2 regions of the Emergencia sp. genome follow, and region 2 is predicted to be linked to the other one. Evidence: riboswitches for the same ligand, from Rfam matches in the RefSeq annotation. Region 2 holds a riboswitch; the other holds the start of a gene.

Region 1 (4,194 bases), on a different contig from region 2:
GCTTCTGACCAGACTTCCATGCAATCGCTCCTGGGGTGTCTCCATCGGATAACTTTATCTCAGGTAAAGCGGTATTGCCCGAGGTCATTTGGTATACACCGGAGGCTATGTTTGGGTTAACCATTGGTTCTGCCTGGCTTATTTTTATCGTAAAAGTATGTTTTTCTGTATAGAAAGGTACTGCTTGCGCTGTCACCTTACTGCTTGAACTTGGTACTAATGTACACGCTTGTACAGTCACTTCACAACCTATTGCTTGTCCTGGGGCATATACATCTGTAAGCTCACATACATTTACATTCATCCCCTGTAAAATAGTTTCGGTCTTACCAATCTGCAGTAACTTCCAAGTATAATAGTATACTTTGTCCCCCATATAGTATGGACCACTGGTCTTGATATCTGGATGCATTGCAGTTACAGTCAATTTAGCCGGCTTCCCATCATATACTTTATCAATTCCTTCACTGTATTCAATCACTGGATCAATAATGCCGTTTACAGCATATAAAGTTTGAGTTGGTTTTTTCTCAGAAATGGTATCTCCTTCGCGTACGGCTTTATTTACGTCCTTTTCTACACTCCATACTTTCTTCGTTTCCCCTTTCACTGGGGGAAATGTATATGCTGTATCTGTTTTCCACGAACCATCACTTTGTTTTATATAATTATATGTGCGCTTATACAAGCGTTCTATATCATCATATGTGTTACTCTTATCATCACTAAAGGATATCGTGACAGGGAAGGTCAATTTGCCTTGTGCAATGGACTTGAGCTTCCCGTGTATATAATCATAATCTTCATTTTTGCAGATTATATCACAATCACTCGCAGTTGAGTCAAATGCTGATTCCGCAACAAAATCAGCATTTTCTGGATTTTTTCTCTCAGGCAAGTACACTGTTTTCAATGCAGAATTTTCGGCAAAGGCACTCGGTCCAATGGTCTGAATGTTCTCAGGAATAATTAGCTTTTCAAAATTACAGTATCTAAAGACGCCACTTGGAATGCTCGTGACATTTACGCATTTTGACAAGTCTACTCCCGAAAATCCTTGTTGTCCAGAAAAAGCCGCTACCTCAATCGTTATCACACTCTCAGGCAGAATCAGTTCCCCAGTAAAGCTGACTTTTGCCGAACTCTGTCTAAAGGCACTATCACCAATGTTTTTTAGGTTAGAAGGAAGTTCCAAACTTCCAGTAAAGCTACAATTATAAAATGCATATTTAGATATTACTTTCACGTTTTTAGGCAGATGTAAAGTCCCATCAAATGCTTTACACTCTCTAAAAGCATTTTCTCCTATCTGGGTTACAGTATCCGGAATACATAAATCTCCAGTTAATTTCTTACAGGAATAAAAGGTATCCTTTCCTATACTTTCTAATGAGGTTGCCTTACTTAAATCCAATGATGCAAAATCATATCCATCATATTTCTTATTGTACCACTTTGAAAACGCACTATCTCCAATCGCAGTAACCTTTTCCCCATTAATTTCTCCTGGTATCTCCAGTCTAATGTTCTGCTTCTGTTCGTCAGTCAGTCCATCCAAATATGTTGTCTTCAGTCCAGTAATCGTCCCATTTGAAAACGCATAATCCCTTGGTTCTGGTGTCGCCTCAACTGAACCGTTGCTCCCTGCCAGCACTCCAATAGCCGATGTATTCAGCACCACCATAAGCGCCAGCACAACTGTTAATAACTTATAAACGTACTTTTTAATTTTAAACATCTCCTAACTTAGTAAATTTAAAATATACCATTACAAATAAAAAAGAAGAACCCGATTCACAAAGTTCTTCCCTTCCATACAAAAAACAGCCCTAATCATAATAACTAGAACCACCTAATTTGTGCAACTGGCTGCCATCCGTAAAGGGAAGACCCTATAGCTTTGTGTCACTGCCTTTCGACAGCTTTACCAAATATTTAATTCTTTCTTCTACAGTATACCCCCCCCCAGGTATTTTGTCAATATCAGTTTCCACCCTATTACGCACTTCTATTCAACCGCTGTTCAAATCTTGGCGCGAAGCAGTATCACGCAAAGACACGGATGGCGAGCCAGGTAACCAGAGGGATCAGGTAAGCTGCCCTTGATACGGTTTTACCTGTCATTTTATCAAAAAAGGCCAAAAGCACCTAAATATCCTGGCCGTTGAGAGGCTGTAATGGTGGCCTGAGCGAAGGATACCACGAAGTTTCAACGGTTACAGCCATCGTCGCAAATAGACTCCCTTTGCAGAAGACAGATTTTTTAGGTGCTTTCGCATTTTTTTGCAGCAATAGGGGTTAAAAGCACAGTCTGCAGAGTGCTTCATTCCGCTGCCAATGAAGCGTTCTGCTCCATCCCTCTCAGTTCCCTTTTGTACTGAAACAGCGTCACGCAAATAACAAGCATTACGATTACGCCGAACAGTCCGATGCCAAAGACAACGAGACCGCTTTTTGCCAAAGTGATCGCAGCTCTCTTGCTGACGGGAATCAACGCTATCACCGTCATAAATACCGTCTGTACACTGCGCAGCTTTTTCAGTCTCTCTGCGTACTGAGATCCCTGACCTTCTGCGATGTTCGCAAGGTTCGTCAGAAGCTGGAAGTGAAAATAGAGGATGATCACGTTGGCGAACACGTCAATCCAATACAAATCTGGTGTCATAGAAAATATGTTCAGCACCCATTCTGCCAGATCTTCTGCCAGCAAAAGCAGGGCAAAGGGTTTCAGCAGTTTTGCCGATGGTTGCATCTCTGCCACTGCGTCCAATGACAGATAGATCAGCAGAAAACCTGCCCAGGCGGGAAAGATATTTATCGTTCCAAGGTTCAAGCTGATGTAGATGAAAATATATCCCCAGCTGATCTTCCCAATGGCACTCAAGTAGTTCATAGCTTCGCCCCCCTCTTGATCCTCAAAGTATCCAGCAGTTTGCCGTCTTGGTAAATTCTAGTTTCAAAACCTTCAAAACTAGCGAGTTCACTATCAGATGAACCCCACAAAAGAAAGTTCAGCCCGTCAAAATTTCCCTCCCAAGGCTGCTCTATATACCGGTAATCATACCCGACACCGTCACTGCTGTTCCCACTGGTCTCCTGTCCAAGATATTCTTCTTTTATGAGATCCGCTGAAATATCGTCAGACATGTGTTTAAGTACAGCTGCCATCATTCCAATCACTTTGACGTTACTTTGCTCCGCTTCACTTCTACAGTCCTGATACTGGCCCCAGACGAACATTCTCTCCATGGAAAATTTCGCAGACCGCTTGGCGCGCACATCAAAAGAATATCCATTCCCCATCATGTCTGCAAAGAAATCCTCCTGATTTTGTGTCTGATTATCCACTGTACGGATGGTCTGCTCTTTGATACGGACGATTCCCGTCTTTCCTTTGCCCTCCGATGTCACAGCGCCCGGCAGTTCCTCAAACCCCCAGTAAATCCCAATGCCTGAAAGAGATTTATATATGTTCATCTTTCCGCTCTGCGTTACCGTCCAGTCGTTATCCTTTTCTATCATCAAAGGGATTGTCAGTACGGGCCGCGTTTCATATCCCTCCTGTCCCTCGATCACTGCCAGAGCCGTATAACAATGCTCATTTTCTTTCTGCAGGTTATATACCGCATAGTCGGAGAACGGAACGTCCTTCAGCCCATGAGAAATAGCAGAAGAAAAATCCATTCCTTTCTCCACCTGTCTATGTAATTCTTCCTGTTGGCCGCTAGGCGTCACAGCCGCCAGATAGCTCGGCAGATTGAACACCTTGCCCTTGACCCAAGTATCAATCGCACCTGCCGGCGTCGTGCATCCGTTCATCCTCGCCTCCGCCATCATCACCTTTGAACGATAATCGGTCAGGTCAGGATAATCCGTCTCGTAGCCGCTCGCCTCACTTCCGGCAAAGATTGACGCCGCCAGCACGATCAAAGCGCAGACCGAAACCAACGCCATCCCACGGGGATATTTCTTGAAGCGGGCAATGGCTTCAATGCGCCTTTTGATGTTTTTTCCGCCATTGGAAATAGAGGTCGTACCCGGAGCCCTGGCATATTTCTCATCCGTCATAGAAAGCAGAATTTTGCCATACGCTCGGCGCTCTTCCCCTTCCAGTTCCTCCAAAACCCTCTGATCGCACAAACTCTCCATGTCGTTTCCGATGCGATGAAAGACATATTGCAGAAACGGATTGCA
Region 2 (4,194 bases):
TGGTTTACGGACACATGGGCATGGTAGATTATATCGTAAAGAAAATGAAGAAAGAGCTGGAAGCCCTCACAGAATCGGGCAAACCGGTCACCGTGGTTGCCACTGGCGGTCTTTCCACCCTCATCGACGATGGCGTCGATTGTATTGACCACGTCGACAAAATGTTGACACTGGAAGGACTGGAAATCATCTACCAGAAAAATAAGAAACCGACAAAACCGTGCAAAGAAAAAAAGGAACAGATATAAAATGAAAAAAGCCTTAAAAATAGGAAATATTGAACTTGATAATCCTTTTCTTCTGGCTCCACTAGCAGGAATTACAGACGCTCCCACTCGCAGAATCTGCCGCGAGATGGGAGCGGCTTTGGTCTATTCGGAAATGGTCAGCGGCAAAGGGCTGTATTACGGCGATAAGAAGACGGATCAACTGCTGTTTCTCTACGAAGAAGAGAAACCGGTGGCCTATCAGGTCTTCGGCAGCGAACCGGAAATCATGGCATTTACAGCCCGTGCCTTGGAAGAACGGGAAAATGCCATCTTAGATATCAACATGGGCTGCCCTGTACCGAAGATTGTAAAGAACGGGGAAGGCTCAGCCTTGCTGAAACGGCTGGATCTGGTTTATGACTTGATTTCTGCCATGGTCAGCAATACGACAAAACCGGTAACTGCGAAAATACGCATCGGTTTTGACAAATCTTGTATAAATGCCGTGGAGACGGCAAAAGCTATTGAGGAAGCGGGCGCAGCGGCTGTTGCTGTTCACGGCAGGACAAGAGAACAGTATTACAGTGGCAAAGCGGACTGGACACAGATCGCGGCCGTAAAAAATGCGGTCAGCATTCCTGTCATTGGCAATGGAGATGTGACTGACGGCGATTCCGCCTTGGCCATGATGAAAGAAACAGGCTGTGATTTTGTGATGATTGGCCGCGGTGCCTTGGGAAATCCATGGATCTTTCAGGAAGTTCTGGCTGCCTGGAAAGGTGAACCGAGGCCAAATCCGCCGAACATTGCCGAAAAAAAACAAATGATGCTGCGTCATTTTTATGATATGATGGAATTAAAGGGCGAATACGCCGCAGTCCGCGAAATGCGTAAATTTGTGGGCTGGTATCTCAAGGGCATCCCCGGCAGCGCAGCGCTGCGAGGAAAAATCAACCAAATTGATGATGCCGGGGAGCTAACTACTGCGATAGGAGAACTTTAAGATGAAAATCAAAAAGATATTGGTATGTCTATTTATCGTATGCACGATGGTCATGTCTTTTACGATGACAGCCTCTGCAAACATTGTGGACGACCTTAAGAAAGAACCCAACGCTATGGCGCTTGTCACCATAGATAATGAAGATTGCACAGAAATATCGAATTTAAAAGACTTGAGTGTGCGGATTACCGCACCTGGCACCAACATCAATATCACCATTCCCGTTGAAGAAGTGAAGGAGGATGGGGAGACCCTAGGTCTTTGGCTGGGTTATCCGAAGGATCGGATCAGCGATGCCATCATGAAGGAACTGGCGGAAGTGCAAGGGAAAATAGATTTAGGAACCTATGAAAAGGATCCGGAAAAATTTCTAACAGATGTAGACAACATCTTGTCAAAGTTTCATGTGGAGATTATCGGCCTTCCGGAGAATCATTATTCTGTTGTCAGCAGTTCCATCATTCTCACAAACGATATTTTTCAGCAGATTGTGGACATGTTTAAGGAAATAATCAAAGCGGAAGTCGGCGACTTTGATAGTTTTACTGACTTAATTGATCGTCTGCTGAAGGAGCAGGGTTATACTATGGAAGAGTTTTTGGCAGAACTGGAACCTGAAGATGCAGCGGCTGTCAAGAATCTGATTGAAAACCTGGACCCTCTGCTGGATTATATCACCAGCTCGGAATACTCTGGCTTACTCATTGCAGGTGCAGAGTTGGCCTGTGAGTGTCCATCCATAGATTACTTCCAGATTATTCACAGGTATTATGAACGTGCCGACGGAAAGCTGAAGCTTCTGGGCACCGTTTACGAGGGCAGCTACGATGATTACTACGAAGAGAAATTTTTACAGGGCTATGCTGGTGATATCATCAACGCCAAGGATTTTATAAACTGTAAATATGACGGAAAACTATTTGAATATATGGGCAGTTATGACTCCTATGTGCTCTACGATGACTACAAATGGTCCGACTATAAACTGGATTCGTTTACATTGGGAGATTGGGAGACAGATGGACTGGTGCTTCGTTATGTGATTGACAGCGGCAAAACCGCTGCCTCTGCAGAAAGTGCCGCCGGTGACCCGGACAAAGGCTCCGCATTGCCTGATACGGGCGATCGGTCGTCTCTGGGCATGTATATCGTGCTGTTATTCACAGCCCTGGGTGCGTCAGGTGCCATTGCAGGGTATCATAGGAAGAAGTAGGCCCGATAGAAAGATTCGGGATTGAAGGATAAAGAAAAAGAGAGTATACTTATAGGTAGAAAAATTGAAAAGAGCAAACTTGTCGAAAGGCAGGGACGCAAAGCTATAGGGCCTGTTCCAGAAGGATGGCTGCCAGTTGCCAATGTACTATCAGATTGTATATTTATGATTTGGGACAGGCGTTGGCCTGTCTCTTTTTAATGAACCGAAATAAAGCATGAGGAGAAAACGATAATATGAAGAAGTTTTTAGCAATGTTGCTCACTGTGGGTCTGGTAATCTCTATGATCCCGGGCATTGCATTTGCAGAAGAAGAGCAGGCAGAGGCGGTAGCTCAGATTGGAGAGGAAAAGTACTCTACACTTCAAGAGGCATTTAGCGTTGCAAAAGATGGATCAAAGATCATTTTGCTTGCAGACGTGAATGAAGAAATCACGATCGATCATAAGAGTCATTATAATATCACTTTGGATTTGAGCGGATTTTCCCTGGGGAGGGGGTACCCTATTAAGAATGTCACCAGTTATTTGACCATTCAGGACAGTAGTGTAGGACAGACAGGACAAGTAGATGCTTCAATTGAGCTTGACGGCGGCAATACCACTTGGAAAAGTTCGAAGCTCACAATATTGAGCGGAACTTTCACGGGAGACATCGTTGCAGGCAATAAGGGTACGCTTTATGTTAAAGGCGGGACGGTTGACGGTGCGATTATAAAAAACTCGGGCACAGTGGTGTGCACTGGTGGCTTATTTAAAGTGAAACCGGGAAATGATATGTTGGAAATAGGATATCTGGCCAGCGAAGAACCGATAGATGGCTATTACCAAGTGGAATCGGATAAAGCCGCGCAGATTGGAAATACCACTTATAATACGCTGAAACAAGCTTTGACAAAGGCGAAAGATGGAGATACTGTGCGTCTCTTGAAGGATCAAATAAATATACGAAGTATAAACTATTATGAGATAGATAAGTCTATAATATTAGACCTGAATGGTAAGACAATTTCGACGTCAAGTAATAAGACAATTTATGTTAATAAATATGGTGAAACAAAAAATATAACGATCAAAAACGGAACCATACGCAACACAAACACGTCGGGAGAACCGTCTATGGGAATTGTAGCGGAGCAGAGAGTCAATCTGACCTTGGAGAATGTGATGTTAGAAGCAGTCGGTTCTAATAGTTACGGTATTTTTATAAATCCCCAAAATAATGCTGTGCAGCCAACGATTACCGTCAAGGGCGATCAGACGAAAATTTCGGGTAACATAGCAGGTATTGCTGTGAACGGTTATAGCAAGGATGTAGGTGCGACGACTCTAATTGTGGAAGGCGGAACCATTGAAGGAGGAAGGTATGGTGTAGCAGGCAATGGAGAGCAACACAATACGAACATCACGGTAAATGGCGGAACGATTAATGGGGGCTCTTGCGGTATTTTCAATCCGCAGGATGGCAAGCTGAATATTTCTGGCGGAACCATTGCAGGTGCTACAGGGGTTGAACTGCGGGCAGGGGAACTGAACGTTACAGGCAATCCTGTGATTACTGCTACGGGCGCGTACACGTCTAACAGCAATGATTCAGGTTCTACCAGCACCGGCGTCGGCATTGCAGTAGCGCAGCATACAACCAAGCTGCCGATTTCGGTGAATATTTCCGGCGGAACTATCAAGGGCGTAAGGGCACTGGATGAAAAAAATCCAGAGAAGAATCCAGAAGAAAGTATCTCGAAGGTAAGCATAGAGGTTACAGATGGC

What was found. Region 2 has a riboswitch for cyclic di-GMP ahead of ACMQ5W_RS08435 (hypothetical protein). Riboswitches for the same ligand answer to the same signal wherever they lie in the genome.
Region 1: it holds a riboswitch for cyclic di-GMP, as region 2 does, so the genes downstream of both, ACMQ5W_RS09770 (leucine-rich repeat protein) here and ACMQ5W_RS08435 (hypothetical protein) in region 2, are expected to answer to the same signal.

What each region holds. Positions count from the first base shown of each region.
Region 1 is NZ_DBFWLQ010000011.1:132,049-136,242, forward strand. It holds gene ACMQ5W_RS09770 (leucine-rich repeat protein) at 1-1,738, opposite strand, end outside; cyclic di-GMP riboswitch class I at 1,858-1,939, opposite strand; gene ACMQ5W_RS09775 (hypothetical protein) at 2,324-2,893, opposite strand; gene ACMQ5W_RS09780 (M56 family metallopeptidase) at 2,890-4,194, opposite strand, start outside.
Region 2 is NZ_DBFWLQ010000009.1:30,079-34,272, forward strand. It holds gene ACMQ5W_RS08420 (type III pantothenate kinase) at 1-248, shown strand, start outside; gene dusB (tRNA dihydrouridine synthase DusB) at 250-1,212, shown strand; gene ACMQ5W_RS08430 (hypothetical protein) at 1,214-2,425, shown strand; cyclic di-GMP riboswitch class I at 2,488-2,569, shown strand; gene ACMQ5W_RS08435 (hypothetical protein) at 2,662-4,194, shown strand, end outside.